3 regions of the Streptomyces platensis genome follow, and region 3 is predicted to be linked to each of the others. Evidence: riboswitches for the same ligand, from Rfam matches in the RefSeq annotation. Region 3 holds a riboswitch; each other region holds the start of a gene.

Region 1 (7,673 bases), 4.1 Mb from region 3:
TCGGCCAGCATCGGCCCCGACAGATCGACCCCGAGCACCGCTCCCTCGGCAGCGGCCCGCGCCGCCTCCAGGCTCGTCCCGCCGCTGCCGCATCCGATGTCCAGCACCCGGCTGTCCGCCCGGATCCCGGCCGCCGCCATCAGCCGCGGGGTGAGCCGGCGGTACCGGGCCTCCTGATGCGCGCGCTGCCGGACCCAGTACTCCCCGTCGTCCCCGTTCCAGGCCTCGGCCTGGGCGGTGTTGCCGGCCGCGACCTCCTCCGGCAGCCGGGCCGCCCGGTCCCCGTCCGTGTGCCGCTCGCTGCTCCGGTCCATCACGTCCTCCTTGCCCGAAATGCTCAACTATCGACCGTGCGACATCCGCGACCAGGGAGTTCGTCGTGCGTACGGCGGTGTGTCACACCTGCGACACCCCCCCTTCCCTGGCGCTCGTTCCTCTTGGAACACTCTGCTGACCGTGGTTTCGCACCACTCCTCACACAACCGCACATCAGCACCCGTCATTTCGCCAACTCCCCCACACGCGAAGAGGTTCCCAGACCATGCCTGAATTGAATCGGCGGCGTTTCCTCCAGATCGCCGGTGCCACCGCCGGCGCGTCGGCCCTGTCGAGCAGCATCGCCCGCGCCGCAGCCATCCCCGCCAAGCGGAGCTCCGGATCCATCAACGACATCGAGCATGTTGTCGTCCTGATGCAGGAGAACCGTTCCTTCGACCACTACTTCGGCGCGCTGAAGGGCGTACGCGGCTTCGGTGACCCGCGTCCGCTCGTCCTGGAGAGCGGCAAGTCCGTCTGGCACCAGCCGGACGGCGACAAGGAGGTGCTGCCCTACCACCCGGACGCCGAGAACCTCGGCATGCAGTTCATCGCGGGCCTCGACCACGACTGGGCGGGCGGCCACAAGGCCTGGAACAACGGCAAGTACGACAACTGGATATCGGCGAAGACCGCCGGGACGATGGCCCATCTGACGCGTAAGGACATCCCGTTCCACTACGCGCTCGCCGATGCCTTCACCGTCTGCGACTCTTACCACTGCTCGTTCATCGGGGCGACCGACCCCAACCGCTATTACATGTACACGGGTCATGTCGGCAACGACGGCAAGGGTGGCGGCCCGGTCCTCGGCAACGAGGAGGAGGGGTACGACTGGACGACGTACCCGGAGCGGCTGGAGAAGGCCGGGATCTCCTGGAAGTTCTACCAGGACATCGGTGACGGCCTGGACGCGGACGGCAAGTGGGGCTGGATCGACGACGCCTACCGCGGCAACTACGGCGACAACTCACTGCTCTTCTTCAATCAGTACCGTAACGCCAAGCCCGGCGACCCGCTCTTCGACAAGGCCCGCACCGGCACCAACGCCAAGGAGGGCGACGGCTACTTCGACCGGCTCAAGGCCGATGTGAAGGCCGACAAGCTGCCTCAGATCTCCTGGGTCGCCGCCCCCGAGGCCTTCTCCGAGCACCCCAACTGGCCCTCGAACTACGGCGCCTGGTACGTCTCCCAGGTGCTGGACGCGCTCACCTCCAACCCCGAGGTGTGGAGCAAGACCGCGCTGTTCATCACCTACGACGAGAACGACGGCTACTTCGACCACGTCCTGCCGCCCTTCCCGCCGGCCTCCGCCGACCAGGGTCTGTCGACCGTGGACACCGCGCTGGACAGCTTCGGCGGCAACGCCAAGTACTCCGCGGGTCCCTACGGCCTCGGCCAGCGCGTCCCGATGCTCGTCGTCTCTCCCTGGAGCACCGGCGGCTTCGTCTGCTCCGAGGTCTTCGACCACACCTCCATCATCCGCTTCATGGAGCGTCGCTTCGGCGTCCACGAGCCCAACATCTCGCCCTGGCGGCGCGCCATCTGCGGCGACCTGACCTCTGCCTTCGACTTCGGGCTGGAGAACACCAAGCCGGCCGCGCTGCCCGCCACCGACGGCTTCCAGCCGCCGGACAAGGAGCGGCACGACAGCTATGTGCCGAAGCCGCCGGCCAACCCCGTGCTGCCCAAGCAGGAGCCGGGCTCCCGCCCCGCCCGCCCGCTGCCGTACGAGCCGCTCGTCGACGGGTCCGCGACCCCCTCCACCGGCCGCTTCACCCTCACCTTCAAGAGCGGCGACAAGGCCGGCGCCTGCTTCACCGTCACCGCGGGCAACCGCACCGACGGCCCCTGGACATACACCACGGAGGCCGGCAAGAAGATCTCCGACACCTGGAACACGTCCTACTCCAAGGACGTCTACGACCTGTCCGTCTACGGCCCGAACGGCTTCCTGCGCACCTTCAAGGGCAACGGCAAGAAGACCGGGCCCGAGGTGACCGCCCGCCATGACAAGACGGCCGGCCGCGTCGAACTGACCCTGACCAACCCCGGCAAGACCGACTGCCATCTCACCGTCACCCAGGCCTACGGCGGCCCCGCCGAGACCTACCCGGTCCGGGCGGGCGCCACCGTCAAGAAGTCGATCGACCTGCGGGCCAGCAAGCGCTGGTACGACCTGTCGGTCACCTCCGACACCGACCCCGCCTTCCTGCGCCGGTTCGCCGGCCATGTGGAGACCGGCGAGCCGGGCGTGAGCGACCCGGCGATCATCACGGGCTGAGCCGCCCACGACGGGCCGGGACCGGCACCCCCACGGGTGCCGGCCTCGGCCCGCACGCTCTCAGGAAGCTCCGCCGGGCAGACCGCCGCGGATCTCCCGGGCCGCGGTGACCAGGTTCTCCACGGCCTCCCGCACCTCGGGCCAGCCGCGGGTCTTCAGACCGCAGTCCGGGTTGACCCACAGCCGTTCGGCGGGAATCGCGGCAAGTCCCTTGCGCAGCAAGGCCGTTGCCGCGGTCACGTCCGGGACGCGCGGCGAGTGGATGTCATAGACCCCGGGTCCCACCTCGCGCGGATAGCCGGCCGTGGCGAGCTCCGAGGCGACCTGCATATGGGAGCGGGCCGCCTCCAGGCTGATGACATCGGCGTCGAGGTCCTCGATGGCCCGGAGGATGTCACCGAACTCCGCGTAGCACATATGGGTGTGGATCTGGGTGTCCGGACGGACCCCGCCGGTGGTGAGGCGGAACGCCTCGGTGGCCCAGGCCAGGTACGCGGCGTGGCCGGCCGCGCGCAGCGGCAGCGTCTCGCGCAGGGCGGGCTCATCGACCTGGATGACCGAGGTGCCCGCCGCCTCCAGGGCGTTCACCTCGTCGCGCAGCGCGAGCGCCACCTGGCGGGCGGTGTCGCCCAGCGGCTGGTCGTCGCGGACGAAGGACCAGGCGAGCATGGTGACCGGGCCGGTGAGCATGCCCTTGACCGGCCGCTCGGTCAGCGACTGGGCATAGCGGGTCCAGCGCACCGTCATCGGCTCGGGACGGGAGATGTCCCCGGCCAGGATCGGCGGCCGGACATAGCGGGTCCCATAGGACTGCACCCAGCCGTGCTGGGTGGCGAGGTAGCCGGTCAGCTGCTCGGCGAAGTACTGGACCATGTCGTTGCGTTCCGGTTCGCCGTGCACCAGGACGTCGATCCCGGCCTTCTCCTGGAAGGCGAGCACCTCACGGATCTCCGCCGAGATCCGCTCCTCGTACCCCTCGGTGTCCAGCCGTCCGGCCCGCAGATCGGCCCGCGCCGTGCGCAGTCCGGCGGTCTGCGGGAACGAGCCGATCGTGGTGGTCGGCAGCAGCGGCAGCCGGAGGTGCGCACGCTGGGCGGCGGACCGCTCGGCGTACGGCTGGGAACGGCGGCCGTCGGCGTCGGTGACGGCCGCGGCGCGGGCGCGCACCGCCGGGTCATGGGTGAGCGTCGAGCCCGCCCGGGAGGCCAGGTCCGCGCGGTTGGCGGCGAGTTCGGCCGCGATGGCGCCGGTGCCCCGGGCCAGACCGCGCGCCAGTGTCACGATCTCCGTGGTCTTCTGCCGGGCGAAGGCCAGCCAGCGGACGATCTGCGGGTCGATGTCCCGCTCGGCCCCGGTGTCCAGTGGGACGTGCAGCAGCGAGCAGGAGGACGACACATCGACCTGCTCGGCCAGCCCGAGCAGTGTGCCCAGGGTCGCCAGCGACTGCTCGTAGTGGTTGATCCACACATTGCGGCCGTTGACGACACCGGCGACCAGCCGCTTGCCGGGCAGCCCGCCGACCGCCGCGAGATCCTGGAGGTTGCCGGCCGCGGGCCCGGTGAAGTCCAGGGCCAGGCCCTCGACGGGTGCCTTGGCCAGCACCGGCAGTGCCTCGCCCAGCCGGTCGAAGTACGAGGCGACCAGCAGTTGCGGGCGGTCGGTGAGCGTACCGAGGTCCCGGTAGGCGCGGGCCGCGGCGTTCAGCGCGGCGGGGGAGCGGTCCTGGACCAGTGCCGGCTCGTCCAGCTGCACCCAGCGGGCGCCGGCCGCCCGCAGATCGGCGAGCACCTCGGCGTAGACGGGCAGCAGCCGGTCGAGCAGTGTCAGCGGATCGAAGCCGGCCGCGACGCCGGGTGCGGGCTTGGCCAGCAGGAGGTAGGTGACCGGCCCGACGAGGACCGGCCGGGCGGCGAGCCCGAGGCCCCGTGCCTCCGTCAGCTGGGCGACCTGCTCGGAGGAGTCCGCGGCGAAGACCGTGTCCGGCCCCAACTCCGGTACGAGATAGTGGTAGTTGGTGTCAAACCACTTGGTCATTTCCAGTGGCGCCACGTCCTGGGTGCCGCGGGCCATGGCGAAATAGCCGTCCAGCCCGTCGACAGCCACCGCGGCGCGGTGCCGCGCCGGGATCGCGCCGACCATCACGCTGGTGTCCAGGACGTGGTCGTAGTACGAGAAGTCGCCGGTCGGCACCTCATGGACGCCGGCCGCGGCGAGCTGCTGCCAATTGCCGCGGCGGAGATCGGCGGCGGTGGCGCGGAGCGCGTCGGCGTCGACGCGGCCCTTCCAGTAGCCCTCGATGGCCTTCTTCAGTTCACGGTTCGGCCCCTGACGGGGGTAGCCGTGCACGGTCGCTCGTGCTGCCGCGGCTGCGGACCTGCTGGTCACGGAACTCTCCTTCGCGAGTCTGTCTCCATGGACCACGGGACGGGTCGAGGGCGCGAAGGGACGGCAAACCCGGCGGGGCCCGGCGCTCTGCCGCCGGCCGTGCCCGCCTGAGTGTCCGCCGACCCGCCCTCGAGGTCACCGAGATCACCCCGCGCACCGGTCGCGCGGGGGCACTGGCAGGTCTTCGGACTCGCGGGCACATCCGCCGAAGGCGGACATCTACTGGCCGTCGCTTCCCAGACCCGGCCGGGCCCAGTGCGTATGACGGCGGTCGTTCCCACTCACCGCTGCGGGGCAGTCCCGGAATTCCACCGGGTTCCCTCTTGCGACGCGCCTGCCTGGCGGGCAGGGCGAACCAGTTGCACCGGCCACCCTAGGCGCTGCCGCCCGGATCGGACACCGCGACCGGACCTCCCGCAGGTGACATGGGCCACCGCCGGGGCCACCACGCGCCCCCGCCCGCGGTGCCGTGGCTTGCCCTGGAGTGCACTCCAGCTCCTAGCGTGGGCGTACGACCTACAGCTGTCGCTGAACGGCTGTCGCTGAACGAAGGGAACCTCGTGCGCTACACACTGTTCGGCAGGACCGGTCTGCGGGTGAGTGAGCTGAGTCTGGGCGCCATGACCATGGGCGACGACGGGGGCCCGGGCGGCGCCAAGGACACCAGCGGCCGGATCCTGGACGCCTACGCGGACGCGGGCGGCAACTTCATCGACACCGCGAACAACTACACCGGCGGCACCTCCGAGCGGATCCTCGGTGAGCTGCTGGAAGGCCGCCGGGACCGCTTCGTTCTGGCGAGCAAATACACCTGTGCGACCCACAAGGGCGATGTGAACGCGGCGGGCAACCACCGTAAGAACCTGGTCCGGTCGGTGGAGGCGAGCCTGGACCGGCTGCGGACCGACCATCTCGATGTGCTGTGGGTGCACGCCCGGGACAACTTCACGCCGGTGGAGGAGGTCATGCGGGCGCTCGATGACCTGGTGCGCTCGGGCAAGGTCCTCTACATCGGCGTGTCCGACTGGCCCGCCTGGGAGATCGCGCAGGCCAACACCCTTGCCGAGCTGCGCGGCTGGACCGCGTTCGCGGGCTCACAGCTGCGCTACAACCTGCTGGAGCGGACGCCGGAGCGGGAACTGCTGCCGCAGGCCCGTGCCTTCGATCTGGCCGTGCTGGCCTGGGCGCCGCTCGCGGCCGGCAAGCTCACCGGCAAGTACCGCCGCGGGGAGACCGGCCGGCTGGCCGCCGTGGACGACGGCGGCACCCCGGACCACCGCGAGGAGGAGACCCTCACCGCGGTGCTGGAGGTCGCCGAGCAGGGCGGCTGGAGCCCCGCGCAGGTGGCCCTGGCATGGCTGCGCAGCCGGCCCGGCAACATCATTCCGATCGTCGCCGCCACCAAGGAGAGCCAGCTGCGCGACAATCTCGGCGCCGTCGATGTCACCCTGGACGCCGACGCGCTGGACCGGCTCGACCGGACCAGCGCGGTGCCGCTGGGCTTCCCGCACGACTTCCTGCGGCAGCCGGGCATCATCGAGAACGTCTACGGCGACCGCTGGGCCGAGATCGAGGACCGGCGCTCCACCTACCGCCGTACGGCGAGCGAGATCCGCTGACCCGACGCCCCTATGACGGACGCCGCCGCCTGAACAGTCAGGCGGCGGCGTCCGTTTCGTTCAGCGCGGGGGTGCCGGCCGGGTCAGTTCAGCGCGCTGCGCTGCTGCCACTGCTGCCAGCTCTCCTGCCAGACCTCCAGGCCGTTGCCGACATCGGTCTTGTTGGTGTTGGTGGTGCCCTTCACCTCGACCGTGGAGCCGATCGTCAGGAAGTCATAGGCCCTCTTGGCGTCCGAGGTGCTCATGCCGAAGCAGCCGTGGCTGTTGTTGACCTGGCCGAGCTGCTTGTTCCACGGGGCGGAGTGCAGGAACGTCCCGGACGCGGTGAGGTGGGTGACCCACTTGGAGTCCAGCATCCACTCGCTGCCGTGGCCGATGGTGGCGGAGTCCATCGTCTCGGCCGCGTTCTTGCTGCGTACGGTGTGCACCCCGCCGCGGGTCGGGTCCTGCGGGGAGCCCGCGGAGCCGGTGATGCTGCCGACGTTCTTGCCGTTCTCGTACATCGTCAGGGTGTGCGAGGGGACGTCGATGACGGCCTTGTGGTCGGCGCCGATGGTGAAGCCGAAGTTGTAGTCCCGGGCGAACCAGCCGCCGTCACCGGAGTTGAGGCCGGACAGTGCGCCCTTCACGGAGACCTTGGTGCCGGACGGCCAGTAGTCCTTGGGCCGCCAGTCGATCCGGTCCTTGCCGGAGTAGTCCTTGACCCAGCCCCAGGAGCCCTCGACCTTCGGCTGGGTGGTGACCTTCAGCGCCTTCTCTATCTCGGCCTGCCGGTCCTTGGCTATCGGGTTGTCGAAGAGGATCGACACCGGCATTCCGGTGCCCACGGTCTGCCCGCCGGACGGGGTGTTGGTGAGCTTGTTGACCTTGCCGGCCTTCTCCGTGGTGAACTTCGAGGTGGCCGAGGACTCCTTGCCCCCGTCGGACTTGGCCTTCGTCCGCACGGTGTACGTGGTGTCCGGCATGACCTTGCCGTCCGACTTCCATGCCGCGCCGTTGCCGGAGAGCTCTCCGGAGACCTTGCCGCCCTTGTCGTTCTCGACCTCGACCGAGGTGAGCTTGCCCCCGTC
Region 2 (7,673 bases), 3.1 Mb from region 3:
CCTGCTGGGCGGGGACCTCTACACCGCCTACACGTTCGTGGCCGTCCCGGCGGCGATCTACGCGGCGGGCGCGGCCGGATTCTTCGCCGTGCCGTACACGATCCTGGTCTACCCCCTCATCTTCACGTTCCTCCCCCGCCTGTGGTCGGTCTCGCACAAGCACGGCTACGTCACCACCTCCGACTTCGTCCGCGGCCGCTTCGGCTCCAAGGCCCTGTCGCTGGCCGTGGCGCTCACCGGCATCCTGGCCACGATGCCGTACATCGCCCTCCAACTGGTCGGCATCCAGGCCGTCCTGGACGTGATGGGCATCGGCGGCGGGGAGAACACCAACTGGTTCGTCAAGGACCTGCCGCTGCTGATCGCGTTCGCCGTGCTGGCCGCGTACACCTACTCCTCGGGGCTGCGGGCGCCGGCGCTGATCGCGTTCGTCAAGGACGGGCTGATCTACCTCGTCATCGTGGTGGCGATCATCTACATCCCGATCAAGCTGGGCGGCTTCGACTCGATCTTCGACTCGGCCGGCAAGGCGCTGGCCCAGCCCGGTGCCGTCCCCGGCAAGCCGCGCGGTGAGCTGGTCAGCGGCCCCAACGCCCAGTGGGCGTACGCCACCCTGGCGCTCGGCTCGGCGCTGGCGCTCTTCATGTATCCGCACTCGATCACCGCGACGCTGTCCTCGCGCAGCCGCAATGTGATCCGCCGCAACACCACCATCCTGCCGCTGTACTCCCTCATGCTGGGTCTGCTGGCGCTGCTCGGCTTCATGGCGATCAAGGCCGGCACGGACATCCAGGGCAACCCGCAGCTGGCCATCCCGCAGCTCTTCGAGGACATGTTCCCGAGCTGGTTCTCCGGCGTGGCGTTCGCCGCGATCGGTATCGGCGCGCTGGTGCCCGCGGCCATCATGTCGATCGCCGCGGCCAACCTCTTCACCCGCAACGTCTACAAGGACTTCCTCAAGCCGGACGCCACGCCCGAGCAGGAACACAAGGTCGCCAAGCTGGTCTCGCTGCTGGTGAAGGTCGGCGCGCTGGTCTTCGTCCTCACCATGGACAAGACCGTCGCGATCAACTTCCAGCTGCTGGGCGGCATCTGGATCCTCCAGACCATGCCGTCCCTGGTCGGCGGCCTCTTCACCCGCTGGTTCCACCGCTGGGCGCTGCTGGCCGGCTGGGCGGTCGGCATGCTCTACGGCACGCTCGCGGCCTACGGCGTCGCCAGCCCGACCCAGAAGCACTTCGGCGGCTCCAGCAAGGAGATCCCCGGTATCGGTGAGATCGGCTACATCGGTCTGACCGCCTTCGTCCTGAACGTCGTGGTCACCGTCGTCCTGACCTTCGCCCTCAAGGCCGCCAAGGCCCCCGAGGGCATCGACGAGACCAGCCCCGCCGACTACACGGCGGACGCCGGTGACACGGGCGTCGCCGCCGAACTGCCCCCCGCCACGGCGGAGGCACCGGCCGGGCACTGAGCCAAGCCCGCCACCGGGCCGTCGCATCCCTCCCGGGGACGCGGCGGCCCGTTGCTGTGCGGGCGGGTCAGTTCACCCAGTCCTTCAGCTGCTCGGTTTCGAGCGTGATGCCGACGGGGTCGGGGAGGTGCAGCGTTTTGCCGAACGGCACGGTGTGGACGGTCTCGTAGCGGCCGTCATCGGGTTCGCTGTGGACGACCATCCGGCACTCCTGGCGGTCGATCAACAGATAGAGCGGGATACCGGTCTTCGCGTACGCGAGGGGCTTCTCCACGCGGTCGCGCTGGTCGGTGTCCGAGTCGTGCGAGGTGACTTCGACGACCATGAGCACCGGGTCGGGGTCTGCCCATTCCCCCTGGCCCACAAAGGCGTCGCACGGCACGAGGGAGGCGTCCGGACGGAGGCGGCCCTTTCGGTAAGTCTCCGCCTTCAGGCCCTGGTTCGGATCGAGGAAGAGCTCCGGCCTGTGCTGCATGCAGATGCGAAGCAGCCACTGGATGATGCGTCCGTGATCCCCGTCCGGCGTCGCCTTGCTCTTGACCTTCCCGTCGATGAGTTCCAACCGCGCGCCTTCTTCCAGGCGGGCGAGTATCCGGGCGGCCTCTTCGAAATGCTCGGTCTCCATGATGTGCGGACGGTCGGCGAGCGCGGTCATGAGGCCTTCTCCTTCTTCCACGGGACGGAACAGGAACGCGCCTCCGACGATAGCCGAGGCCACTGACAGACACTGTGTGATCACTCACGACACACTAGATGTGGGGGTGCACTTGAGGGGCCACCCCCACATGTATGCTCGTCCTCGCTGTCGCCGCAGGGGAATCCGGTGGGAATCCGGAACTGTCCCGCAACGGTGTAGGAGCGCGCTCGGCCGGGCGGATACCGGCCCTGGGCGCGTGCCCGTGTAGTCCGAGGACCTGCCGACGGTACGTCCGCACCGCAAGGGGTGCGGTCGTCGATACGTCCGGGCCCCGAGGGTTGGGCCGGTGGACGCCGCGTGGTGTGCCCGCGCACCCCTGCCGTCACGGGGTGCCGCATGCTCGCGTGCGCCCGTCGCGCCCGCCCCTCCCGGCCCCGCCGAGTGAGGGAGAGCATCGCGTGACCATCGCGCCAACGGAGCCCGCGTCAGACGCCGAGGCCGTGCCGCCCGTGGTGGCCACGCCTCCCGGTACCGCCGACGGCGGTCCGGGCGAGGACGGGCCGGGTGTCGCCCTGCTGCGCACCCTGACCCAGCTGACCGAGGACCTGACCGCGACCGACCCCGGCAAGGTGGCCGCCGCCGCCCTGCGCGGCCGGCACGCCGGCTCCGACGAGGCCGAACTGCGGTCGCTGGCCACCGATGCCGCGGCCGGTCTGATCGGTGACGAGCCGCAGTACTCCAAGCTCGCGGCGCGGCTGCTCACCCTCGCGATCTCGGAGGAGGCGGCCGGACAGGGGGCGGTCGCCTTCTCCGCCTCCGTCGAGGTCGGCCACCGCGAGGGGCTGATCGCCGACGAGACCGCGGAGTTCGTCCGGGCGCACGCCGCCCGGCTGGACGCGCTGGTCGACCGGGCGCTGGCCGACGGCGCCGACGACCGCTTCGGGTACTTCGGTCTGCGCACCCTGCACTCGCGCTACCTGCTGCGGCACCCCACCACCCGTCAGGTCATCGAGACCCCGCAGCACTTCCTGCTGCGGGTGGCCTGCGGCCTCGCCGAGGACCACAGCGAGCGTGCGCTGGACGACGTGGCGGAGCTCTACCGCCTCACCAGCTCGCTGTCCTACCTGCCCTCCTCCCCCACCCTGTTCAACTCCGGCACCCGCCACCCGCAGATGTCGTCCTGCTATCTGCTGGACTCCCCGCTGGACGAGCTGGACTCGATCTACGACCGCTACCACCAGGTCGCCCGGCTCTCCAAGCACGCCGGCGGCATCGGCCTCTCGTACTCCCGCATCCGCGCCCGCGGTTCGCTGATCCGCGGCACCAACGGGCACTCCAACGGCATCGTGCCGTTCCTGCGCACCCTGGACGCCTCGGTCGCGGCCGTGAACCAGGGCGGCCGGCGCAAGGGCGCGGCCTGCGTCTATCTGGAGACCTGGCACGCGGACATCGAGGAGTTCCTGGAGCTGCGCGACAACACCGGTGAGGAGGCGCGCCGTACGCACAACCTGAACATCGCGCACTGGATCCCGGACGAGTTCATGCGCCGGGTGGAGGCGGACGCCGACTGGTCGCTGTTCTCGCCGTCGGACGCCCCGGAGCTGGTGGACCTGTGGGGCGACGAGTTCGACGCCGCCTACCGGAAGCTGGAGGCCGACGGCCGGGCGCTCAAGCAGATCCCGGCCCGGGTGCTGTACTCCCGCATGATGCGCACCCTGGCGCAGACCGGCAACGGCTGGATGACGTTCAAGGACGCCGCCAACCGCACCGCCAACCAGACCGCCGAGCCGGGCCAGGTCGTGCACTCGTCCAACCTGTGCACGGAGATCCTGGAGGTGACGAACGACGGGGAGACCGCGGTCTGCAACCTGGGGTCGGTCAACCTCGCCGCGCACCTGGGTGACCACGGTGAGATGGACTGGGAGCGGCTGGACGCGACCGTCCGCACGGCCGTCACCTTCCTCGACCGCGTGGTGGACATCAACTTCTACCCGACCGAGCAGGCCGGGACGTCCAACTCCCGCTGGCGCCCGGTGGGTCTGGGCCTGATGGGCCTCCAGGACGTCTTCTTCCGGTTGCGGCTGCCCTTCGACTCGCCCGAGGCGCAGGAGCTGTCGACCCGTATCTCCGAGCGGATCATGCTCGCCGCCTACGAGGCGTCCGCCGACCTCGCCGAGCGGCACGGGCCGCACCCGGCGTGGTCCGCGACCCGCACCGCCCGCGGCGTGTTGCACCCGGACCACTACCCGAACGCCGAGCCCCGCTGGGCGGACCGCTGGGCGGCGCTGCGCACCCGTATCGCCGCCACCGGGATGCGCAACTCGCTGCTGCTGGCCATCGCGCCGACCGCCACCATCGCCTCCATCGCGGGCGTGTACGAGTGCATCGAGCCGCAGGTCTCCAACCTCTTCAAGCGCGAGACGCTGTCCGGTGAGTTCCTCCAGGTCAACGCGTATCTGATCGAGGAGCTCAAGGCGCTGGGGCTGTGGGACGCGCGGACCCGGGACGCGCTGCGCGAGGCCAACGGCTCGGTGCAGGACGTCGAGTGGATCCCCGCGGAGATCCGGGCGCTGTACCGCACCGCCTGGGAGATCCCGCAGCGCGCGCTGATCGACATGGCCGCGGCCCGTACGCCGTACCTGGACCAGAGCCAGTCGCTGAACCTGTTCATGGCGTCCCCGACCATCGGCAAGCTCAGCTCGATGTACGCCTACGCCTGGAAGCGCGGCATCAAGACGACGTACTACCTGCGTTCGCGGCCGGCGACCCGGATCGCCCAGTCCGCCCGCGGTGGCGCCGCCGCGACCGCGCCCGTACCGCAGCAGGCCACCGACCCCGAGGCGGTCGCCTGCTCCCTGGAAAACCCCGAGTCCTGCGAGGCCTGCCAGTAATGACCACCGCACCGGAAACGAACGCCGCCGCGGCCCACACCGCCACCACCGGCACCAAGAACCTCCTGGACCCGGGCTTCGAGCTGACGCTGCGCCCCATGCGGTACCCGGAGTTCTACGACCGCTACCGCGACGCGATCAAGAACACCTGGACCGTGGAGGAGGTCGACCTCCACTCCGACGTCGCCGACCTCGCCAAGCTCTCGCCGGGCGAGCAGCACATGATCGGCCGGCTGGTGGCGTTCTTCGCGACCGGTGACTCGATCGTCTCCAACAACCTGGTGCTGACGCTCTACAAGCACATCAACTCCCCCGAGGCGCGGCTGTACCTGAGCCGTCAACTCTTCGAGGAGGCCGTGCACGTCCAGTTCTACTTGACGCTGCTGGACACCTACCTCCCCGACCCGGACGACCGCGCCGCCGCCTTCGCGGCCGTGGAGAACATCCCGTCCATCCGGGAGAAGGCCCAGTTCTGCTTCAAGTGGATGGACTCGGTCGAGAAGATCGACCGGCTGGAGTCCAAGGCCGACCGGCGCCGCTTCCTGCTCAACCTCATCTGCTTCGCGGCCTGCATCGAGGGGCTGTTCTTCTACGGCGCCTTCGCGTACGTGTACTGGTTCCGCTCGCGGGGCCTGCTGCACGGGCTGGCCACCGGCACCAACTGGGTCTTCCGCGACGAGTCCATGCACATGGAGTTCGCGTTCTCGGTGGTGGACACCGTCCGCGAGGAGGAGCCCGACCTCTTCGACGACAAGCTGGAGCAGCAGGTCACCGACATGCTCAAGGAGGCCGTCGAGGCGGAGCTCCAGTTCGGCCGCGATCTGTGCGGTGAGGGCCTGCCGGGCATGAACACCGCGTCGATGCGCGAGTATCTCCAGTGCGTCGCGGACCAGCGGCTCCAGCGGCTCGGCTTCGCGCCCGTCTACGGCTCGGAGAACCCGTTCTCCTTCATGGAGCTTCAGAACGTCCAGGAACTGACCAACTTCTTCGAGCGCCGGGCCTCCGCCTACCAGGTCGCCGTCGAGGGGTCGGTCTCCTTCGACGACGACTTCTAGTCCGGTAGTCCGGCAATCCAGGCGAAGGGGCCTGCCCGCGGCGCGATGCCGTGGGCGGGCCCCTTTGCCTGCCTCCACTCACGTCCTTCCGGGAGGCGTTCACCCTTGGGCCCTAGGCTGGATCCGTCCCCTTCGAGAACAGGGCCGCGCGCACGACCGACGGGTAGGGCGCGTTCATCGCCTGATGGCCGAGAGCCAGCCCGGCGACGGCGCCGGTGATGCCGATCACCCAGCGCCAGATGCCCGTGAGGTCGAAGGTCAGCAGCGCGGCGCAGCCGATGAGCACCGCGGCGAGAAGCGGCACGGCCGGTGGCACGTAAAGCAGCCAGACGGAGTGCGGGTCCCACAGCCTCAGAGCGCGCGGCTCGCCGTTGCGCTCTGCGGCCTTTTCGACGGCGACACCTTCGGCGGCCATCATCTGCGCATCGTCGGCCTTGAGCATCCCGTGCATCACCCAGCCGTCGTCGGACACCAGCGCCGCCGGTGTGGCACCCCCGGAGAACCGCCCGCCGTCGGCGCCCTGGCGCGCGTCCCAGCACAGCCACAGATACTGCCCCGTCACGGAAGCGGGGACATGGTCCGCCAGGACAGTGGCCAGGAAATGCGCGGTGCGGGCTGACCCGGTGACAATTTTCAAGCAGGGCTGCTCGCTGTCACCCCGCCGCCAGAAATCAGGCCCCAGATATTTCCCGCGTACCGCCATATCGGCGCGGCCCAGCCGGGAAAAGGAACGGAACCCATGGCAGTGGGCCAGGCAGACCACGGAGAGGACAATGCCGGCGGCCCAGGCGATGCCGACGATCCAGGCGGGACCGGTCCCCATCGTGGCGCCGTCCAGTTCGTCACCGAGGCTGCGCTCGTCGCCTGCTAGGGCGCCCAGTCCGGGGCGCGTCGGGGCATAAAGTACCGAGACCTTGCCCCCGGTACGCGGACGGTCGGGCGTGACCGGATGGACGGTTGCCGTCACCGGCCGCCCGCCCGCCTTCGGGGCAAGCCGGACCACCGCCGTCGAGGTGTAGTAGTCGTGGCCCTTGCTCGGATCGTGCAGCTCGACGTCGCCGACCTTCGCGATCGGTACGGCCGCGAACTCCGCCCCGGCGTCGGCGATCCGCTGCATCTGTTCCGGCCGCTGGGGCGCCCCTGTCACCAGGGCGAAAAGGGTCACCAGCACCGTGCAGACGCCCAGGTACCACGCGAGGCAACGCGCCTGCGCACCCCGGCGCGAGGGCAGCACCCGGGGCGGCCCGTCCGGTTCCGCGGCGTCAGGTCCGTCCGTTGCCCCCGAGAACTCGGCGACGGAGATCTCGGCGTACGGCCGCCGTCCCCCTGCGGCGCGCTGGAACACGGCGATGCCGCCGGCACAAACCAGTGCGCACCCCAGCGCGACAAGTATCGCCGTCCGCCGCGGCTGTGGATCCGGCCAGAAGAGCCACAGCGGCAGGACGGCAGTGAGGGCCGCCAACCCCAGTGCGCCGAAGCCCGCCCCGGCTCGGCGCGGGGCGACGCCCACCCGTTGAAGGGCGGGCGCGGCCCTGATCGTGGCCTGGTCAGCCGAAGACATCTCGTACCTCGTCGGTGGTGGTCTCGTTCCGGCCCTCGGCGCCTTGTTCGGCCGCCGT
Region 3 (7,673 bases):
CCGACGCCGATCGCGCCGCGTTCGCCGCCCTCCCGCTCGACCTGCAGGAAGTCCTCGGGGGCATCGGACTCACCGAGATGGACCCCGCGTTCAACGGGCTGTCCTTCTATGAGCGGCTGGCCGACCGCCCCACGCTCACGATCAACGGGATCACCACGGGGGATGTGGACCGGACCATCATCCCCGACACCGCGGAGGCGGGAGTCGATATCCGGCTGACGCCGGGTCAGGACCCGCAGACGGTTTTCGAGCGGGTGGCCGCACATCTGCGGGTCCATGCCCCCGAGGTGACGGTCACCATGGTCGGTGGCGTACCGGCGTCCCGGACCCCGATCGACAACCCCCATACGCCCAGGGTGGCGCGGGCGATCTCCCGGGTGACCGGGCGGGACCCGCTGCTGGTCCCCGCCTACGGCGGCACGCTTCCCGACTGGATCTTCACCGGGATCCTCGGGGTGCCCAGCATCGGCCTGCCGCTGGCCAACGCCGACCAGGCCAACCACGCGCCCAACGAGAACCTCCGCGTCGACTACTTCCTCGATGCCACCGCGATCTGCATGGAGCTCCTGCTCGAACTGGGTTCCTGAATGTCCGGCCGCCCGGCGAAACCCACTGGAACAGAGGCGTGACACCGCACATGCGCACCACACCACAGCCCAAGCCCTGGCTCGTCCACGACGGAGCCCTCACCGGTCTGAAGGTCCTCGATCTGTCCCGCATCCTGTCCGGGCCGTTCTGCACCATGGTGCTGGCCGATCTGGGCGCTGATGTGATCAAGGTCGAGGACCCCGTCTCCGGGGATGACACCCGCGCCTGGGGGCCGCCCTTCCAGGGCGAGGACGCGGCGTACTTCCACAGCGTCAACCGCAACAAGCGCGGTATCGCCGTCGACCTCAAGGACCCTGACTGCCTGCGCCTGATACAGGAGTTGGCGACCACCGCCGATGTCGTCGTGGAGAACTTCCGGCCCGGTACGGCGGCCCGCCTCGGCCTGGGCTACCAGGAGGTCCGCGAACGCAATCCCGCGGTGGTGTACGCCTCGGTCAGCGGGTACGGGCAGACCGGCCCGTACCGGAACGAGCCCGGCTACGACGCGATCGCGCAGGCGGTCAGCGGCGTCATGAGCGTGACCGGCGAACCCACCGGGCCGCCCGTGCGTTTCGGGGTGTCGCCGGCCGACCTGGCCGCCGGGATGTGGGCCGCCATCGGCGTCCTCGCCGCCCTGCGCAACCGTGAGCACACCGGCACCGGCGACTGGGTCGATGTGTCGCTGCTGGACGGCCAGGTGGCCTGGCTGAGCTACGTCGCCGGTGGGTACTTCGCCTCCGGCAGCATTCCGCAGCGCTACGGTTCGGCCCATCCCACGATCGTGCCCTACCAGGCATTTCCCACCGCCGACGGTCACCTGATGGTCGCCGTCGGAAACGACGGGCAGTGGCGCCGCCTCGCCACCGCGATCGGGCTCGCCGCACTCGTCGACGACCCACGCTTCGCGACCAACTCGGACCGGGTCCGCCATCGTGCGGAGCTGCTCCCGCTCATCGAGCGCGCGCTGGGTGCCCGTGGCGCCAAGGAATGGGACGCGCTGCTGACCGAGGCGCAGATACCGGTCGGGCCGATCAACACCGTCGACGAGGCACTGCGGCACCCTCAGGTCGTCGCGCGCGGCATGGTCACCGAACTCGACCACCCCGACGCCGGCACCCTGCGCACCCTCGCCTCGCCCATCAAGCTGTCCGACCACCCGGCGGCCGTGCGCACCCCGCCGCCCCGGCACGGGGAGCACACCGCGCAGGTGCTGACCGCGATGGGGGTCGGCCCGCGGAAGTGGTCCGACCTGTGCGCGCGAAAGGCCGCGAAGTGACCGCCGTACCCGCTCCCGACATCAGCATCGCGACGTTCCGGTCCGGGGCGGTCGCCGAGATCCGGATCGGTGACGGCAGCCGGCGCAACGCCCTCCCCGGCGCGGCCTGGGCGCGGCTGGCCCGGCAGGTCGGGGAACTCGGCGCCTGCCGGTCGTTGCGGGTGCTGGTGATCCGCGGGCACGGGGACACGTTCTGCGCCGGCTCCGACCTGACCGACTGGGTGGACGCGGAACCCGGCTACGTCGAGGAGTCCTTCGCGCACATGGAAGAGGCGTTCTCCGCGATCGAGGACTGTCCCGTTCCGGTGATCGCTGAGATCCACGGGGTCGCCGCCGGAGCGGGGTGTCAGCTCGCCCTCGCCTGTGACCTGCGGCTGATGGCGGATTCCGCCCGGATCGGGATGCCGATCGCCCGGCTCGGCATCCTCGCCAGCCCCGCCTTCGCCGCCCGCATGGTCGCCGTGGCCGGACCGTCCGTGGCACGGGAGTTGCTCTACACCGGCCGGCTGGTCGACGCCCGCACGGCGGTGGCGCTCGGACTGGCCGATCACCAGGTGCCCGCGGCGCAACTCACCGACCGCACCGGCCGGCTCACCGCTGCCATCGCCGAGCAGCCGCCGGCGGCGATCCGCGCCGCCAAGCTGGCGGTCGGCGCCGTGCTGGGGCCGCAGCGGACGGCCACCGCCGTCAATCCGCGGCCGGCGGTGGCGCGGTCGCACTTCGGTCCGGCGATCGCGGCCTTCCTCGGGCCGTCGGCGGCAGCCGCACCGGATCCGCCCCTCGCGCCCTGAGTGGGAGGGCGTGCGGCGGGCAGGAGGCGGGGACCGCCGGCCCGTCGCAGGCGCTGTTGTTCGTCGTGGGGGTGCTGTGTATCGTCGGGAGTAGTGACTTGAAGTTTCAAGTAATTGTTCGCGGCCTCGCGGGGCCGGTCCCGACCTGCGAAAGAGCGGCTCCTGATGACGTCCCCCCTCGGCACTCTCGCGTCCTCCCGCCTCGACATCCCCACCCGCCACGCCCCCTCTCCGGCCGGCTACGACACCGGGCTCCTTCTGCTGCGCCTCGCGCTCGGACTGACCATGGCGGCCCACGGTGCCCAGAAGCTGTTCGGCTGGTTCGGCGGGCCGGGGCTGGACGGGACCGGGCAGTTCTTCACGATGAGCGGCTATCCGGCGGGCCGGATGATGGCCGTCGTCGCCGGGCTGAGCGAGACGCTCGGCGGGCTCGGGCTGGCGGTCGGGCTGCTCACGCCGCTGGCCGCGGCCGCGGTCGTCGGCACGATGATCAACGCCCTTGCGGTGAAGTGGGGCGGTGGCTTCTTCGCGCCCAAGGGCGTGGAGTACGAGCTGCTGCTGACCGCCGGTGCGGCGGCCCTGGCACTGACCGGGCCCGGTCGCTACGCCGTCGACCGTCTGCTGCCGGTTCTGCGCTCCCATCGGACGGTCCGCGGCGTGATCGCGCTGGTGCTGGGTGTGGTGCTGGCGGGCGGGGTGCTGCTGGTACGGAAGTGATGCCGGGGCGAACCTCCGGAGACGGCCGCCTTGCCTCGTGTGCGCCGGAGGTGCGCCATGGACGGGACGTCTGCCGACCGGATACCGGCCGGCAGGCCCTGGGCAGCGGCGGGGTGAGCGAGGTAGAGCAGAAGTAGGGGAGGGCGGCGGCGCCACGGCGGTGTCGCGGCCGGGAGATCGGAGAACAGGTTCCATGTCCGTACGACGTCTGAACCACGCGGTGCTCAACGTCCGCGATGTGACACGGTCAGTGGCGTTCTACACCGAGGCCCTCGGGCTGACGGTGGATGTCGAGATACCGGGGCGGGCGGCGTTCCTCAGCGCTCCCGGCTCGCTCAACGATCACGATCTGGGGCTCTTCGCGGTGGCGCCTGATGCGCCGGGGCCCGAGGCCGGGCGGGTCGGGCTGTATCACCTGGCCTGGGAGGTCGGCACGCTCCGCGAACTCGTCGCGGCCCGCACCCGGCTCGTCGAGCGCGGCGCCCTGGTGGGATCGACCGATCACCTCGTCGCCAAGTCGCTGTACGCCAAGGACCCGGACGGCAACGAGTTCGAGGTGATGTGGCGGGTCCCGCGGGAGGACTGGCCGGGCCCGGACCAGCCGGACCGGTTGCTGCCGCTCGATCTGGCGGCGGCGCTGGAGCAGTGGGGGCCGGACCGGGAGACGGGCGCCGCGGCGGGCTCGGCGACCTGAGGCGCGGCGCGCGAGCAGGCGCCGGGCCGCCGTTCCTCACGTTCCCGGCGCGGCCTGCTCCGGCGGCTCGGCTCGTCCGGCGCGCTCCGCCCAGCGCTTTTCGACGCCGGCCAGTCGCCAGTACGCCAGCGCCGCGGCCCACACCACCACGAACAGGCCGACGATGATGAAGCCGACATTGTCGAGGTCGAGGCCGGAAATCCAGCCGGTCAGCGCGTCGTTGAGGCCGAGCTTGTCGTGCAGCACGGTGACCAGCTCGATGGTGCCGATGAAGAAGGCGACGGCGATCGACAGACCGGTGATGGTGAGGTTGTAGTAGACCTTGCGCACCGGGTTGGCGAATGCCCACTGGTAGGCGAAGTTCATGAAGGTGCCGTCCAGGGTGTCGAACAGGCTCATTCCGGCGGCGAACAGCAGCGGCAGACACAGGATCGCGTACCAGGGCAGACCCGCCGCGGCACCGCTGCCCGCCATCACCATCAGGGTCACCTCGGTCGCGGTGTCGAAGCCGAGCCCGAAGAGGAAGCCGAGCGGGAACATCTGGCCGGGACGGGAGATGGAGCGGGTGAACCGTCCCAGGAAGCGGTTCATGAAGCCGCGCGCGTCGAGACGCTGCTCCAGCTCGGCCTCGTCGTAGTGGCCGTCGCGCATCCCTCGGAAGACCCGCCAGATCCCGGCCAGCGCGATGAGGTTGAGGGCGGCGATGAGGTAGAGGAAGGTGCCCGAGACCGTGGTGCCGACGGTGCCCAGGATCTGGTGCGTACGGGACTCGTCGTTGAGCAGTGTGCCGGCGAGCTGGGCGCCACCGGCCACCAGGGCCGCCATCGCCACGACCACGCTGGAGTGGCCGAGGGCGAACCAGAAGCCGACCGACACCGGCCGCTTGCCGTCGGCCATCAGCTTGCGGGTGGTGTTGTCGATCGCGGCGATGTGGTCGGCGTCGAAGGCATGCCGCATACCGAGGGTGTACGCGGTGACGCCGAGCCCGACGCCGAAGACCTGGCTTCCGACGGCGTAGTGGTTCGGTACCACGAGCAGGAAGAGCACGCCGAAGGCCACGACATGCAGCCCGGCTATGACGGCCATCAGACCCGCGGTACGGACGGTGTCCTGCCGGCGCCAGCGGAACGTGGCGGGGGCAGGGGAGTTCGGGGTATCGGTGGACAGGGCCATCCGGGCGGTCACGCTCCAGCACCTCGTGGATCAGTTCGTGAGATGCCGTGGCCGGTCTCCTGGCTTACGGGTGCCCGCGTCCGCCCCCGCCTTCCCGGCCGCGGGCTGCGGTCAGTGGCGCCGCGGGCGCGCCAGGCGCCCGCGGAAGGGGTGGAAACTCCCCGATCACAGTGGCGAGGGCCGCTCCGGGCTGGGACCACAAGGTCCGTCACCGGCTTCCCGAACACCACGGCCCGGCCACTCTAGCCGCCACCCCCGTGGCGCGAGGTGTGTGGGGGTTTTCCGCCATCTGCGCGGGCGCGGCCCGCGGTGGACCGGTCACAGGCGGGGCCGGGCACAGGGGGCCGGTCGCAGTGGGTCAGTAGTCCAGCGACGAGAGGAACGCGTGCAGTTCGTGGTCGAAGAGCGGGGTGTTCTCCAGGTTGACCATATGGGCCGCACCCGGTATTCGGACCCTTCGGGCGCCCGGGACGGTCAGGGCTATCGCATGGGCATTGGTGGAGATGTCCCGGCTGTCGAGGTCGCCGTCGAACACGACCGTCGGCACCCGGATCTCCCCGAGGCGGTCGGCGGCGCCGACTTCGAGGGGCATACCGGCGCCCATGCCGTCGGCATGGACCTCCACATTGGCCTCGGCCGAGGCGCGCATCCGTTCGCGGAATCCCGGGTGCACCGCGGACGGCTCACGATGCGGCCCGTCCACCCATATCCGCAGGAAGTGTTCGACATACCGCTCCGCGCCGTCCGGTGCGCCGATCGCGGCCACCTGCTCCTTGATGTGCGCCAGGACGAAGGGGTCGGTGAAGGCCCGGCCGCTGATTCCCGGGGAGGCGAGCGCGAGGGCCGTCACCCGGCCGGGGTGGGCGAGGGCGGCGTCCAGCGCGACCCGTGCACCGTGGGAAAGACCGACGAGGACGGCGCTGGGGACATCGAGTGCGTCGAGCAGGGCACACAGGTCGTCGTGGTGGGCGAAGTCGCCGGTCACGGTGGAGGACAGGCCATGGCCGCGGGCGTCGTAACGGATCGCGCGCAGGCCGGAGTTGACCAGCCAGGTGAACTGCTCGTCCCACATGTGCTGGTCGAGCATGCCGCCGTGCAGCAGCACCACCGCGGGGCCCGAGCCGGCCGTCTCGTAGAACAGCTCGCCCTCGTCGATCGGCACGATGCCGTTGTCGATCTCGGACCAGGCGGTGATTCTCCGCGTCATTCTCCTGACCGTCCTTTGTGCATGAGAGGGGGCGGGGCGGGTCTGTCGTCGTGGCCTTCAGCGCTGCCGTGACGACGGTTGCTGCCGTTACTGCCTTCACTGCCACGACTGTCCCGACTGCCCTGACTGTCGGTTTCCTCCCGTTGAACGCGCGAGCCGTTCGCCAGGTGCCGGAATTCCTCGCCGAGTCGGTCGAGTACGTGCAGCGCGGTGCGGACGTCCTCGGCGGGCAGGTCGGCAAGCCGCTGCCGCAGCTCCGTCGCCTCGAACTGCTGGACCCCGCGTATCGCCGCCGTGCCGTCGCCCGTGAGCCGGATCAGGGGCGAGCGGCGGTGGGCGGGGTTCGGGGCCGTGACGACCAGGCCCAGCTCCGCGGCGTGGTTCACCCAGCGCTGCACCGGCTGGCGGTCGAGCCCCATCGAACGCGCCAACTGCGGGACGGTGCGCGGCCCTTCGGTGCGCAGGGCGTCCAGCAGTGCGTGTTCGCCGGCGGTCATGCCCGTGTCGGCGAGCTCGCGCTCCACCGCGCGGACGACCGTGCGGTGCAGGGGCCACAGGCGTCGGATGACGTCGTACAGCAGATCTTCGGTGGTCGCCGGCCCCCCGGCGCCCTCCCCTTCGGTATCCCTCACCGCAGCCCCCTCATGTCCTTCGGCATCTCCCTTGACGTCCCCATCGGCGTCCGTGTCGCCCGCTTCACCGACATCCCCCTCAATGACACTTCTGATGTCATGGTGACATCGTTGATGTCGTTTGGGAAGGGGCCTGCCGCGGAATGGAGTTGAGGGGGTGGATGGGTGGGATGAGGCTCGTGTGGTCGGTGGGCGAGGAAAGGTGGATGGCGGATGAAGGTCGGTCTGTTGCGTGCGGTCGGGGTCGCCACGGCGGTCTACGGGGCGGCGGTGACCGCGGTGCCCGCTCTGCTGGCACGGCCCTCGGGGCTGGTCGATGCGGAGGGACGGACCGAGCGGGCGACGCGCACCTCGCTGCGTCCGCTGGCGTGGCGGGATGCGGTGAGCGGGCTGGCGCTGGCAATGGCCCCGGAGGGCCCGGCGCTGCGCACCGCCGCGTATGTGCGGATCGCGGCCGACTTCGGGGACGCCGTTCTGCTCGGTGTGACGCTGCCCGGCCGCGACCGGAAGCTGGCGGCGGTGGCGGTGTCCGTGGGGTGGGGTGCGCTGTCGGTGGCCGGGCTGCTCGCCGGCGGGCGGCGGGAGGTTATGACCC

The links. Region 3 has a riboswitch for cobalamin ahead of nicT (Nickel transporter NicT). Riboswitches for the same ligand answer to the same signal wherever they lie in the genome.
Region 1: linked by a shared signal. The riboswitch ahead of metE (5-methyltetrahydropteroyltriglutamate--homocysteine S-methyltransferase) and the one ahead of nicT (Nickel transporter NicT) in region 3 are both predicted to bind cobalamin.
Region 2: linked by a shared signal. The riboswitch ahead of CP981_RS26000 (ribonucleoside-diphosphate reductase subunit alpha) and the one ahead of nicT (Nickel transporter NicT) in region 3 are both predicted to bind cobalamin.

Annotation. Positions count from the first base shown of each region.
Region 1 covers NZ_CP023691.1:6,875,613-6,883,285, forward strand. The annotation lists gene CP981_RS30350 (class I SAM-dependent methyltransferase) at 1-314, opposite strand, end outside; gene CP981_RS30355 (phosphocholine-specific phospholipase C) at 542-2,599, shown strand; gene metE (5-methyltetrahydropteroyltriglutamate--homocysteine S-methyltransferase) at 2,660-4,984, opposite strand; cobalamin riboswitch at 5,157-5,344, opposite strand; gene CP981_RS30365 (aldo/keto reductase) at 5,545-6,603, shown strand; gene CP981_RS30370 (L,D-transpeptidase) at 6,687-7,673, opposite strand, start outside.
Region 2 covers NZ_CP023691.1:5,839,162-5,846,834, reverse strand. The annotation lists gene mctP (monocarboxylate uptake permease MctP) at 1-1,471, shown strand, start outside; gene CP981_RS26005 (Uma2 family endonuclease) at 1,539-2,126, opposite strand; cobalamin riboswitch at 2,255-2,407, shown strand; gene CP981_RS26000 (ribonucleoside-diphosphate reductase subunit alpha) at 2,567-4,999, shown strand; gene CP981_RS25995 (ribonucleotide-diphosphate reductase subunit beta) at 4,999-6,054, shown strand; gene CP981_RS25990 (hypothetical protein) at 6,167-7,615, opposite strand; gene CP981_RS37890 (hypothetical protein) at 7,602-7,673, opposite strand, start outside.
Region 3 covers NZ_CP023691.1:2,754,836-2,762,508, reverse strand. The annotation lists gene CP981_RS12055 (M20/M25/M40 family metallo-hydrolase) at 1-587, shown strand, start outside; gene CP981_RS12050 (CaiB/BaiF CoA transferase family protein) at 638-1,864, shown strand; gene CP981_RS12045 (enoyl-CoA hydratase/isomerase family protein) at 1,861-2,655, shown strand; gene CP981_RS12040 (DoxX family protein) at 2,821-3,372, shown strand; gene CP981_RS12035 (VOC family protein) at 3,566-4,066, shown strand; partial or broken gene nicT (Nickel transporter NicT) at 4,103-5,261, opposite strand; cobalamin riboswitch at 5,272-5,485, opposite strand; gene CP981_RS12025 (alpha/beta fold hydrolase) at 5,598-6,446, opposite strand; gene CP981_RS12020 (MarR family winged helix-turn-helix transcriptional regulator) at 6,443-7,078, opposite strand; gene CP981_RS12015 (hypothetical protein) at 7,292-7,673, shown strand, end outside; gene CP981_RS12010 (nucleoside/nucleotide kinase family protein) at 7,665-7,673, opposite strand, start outside.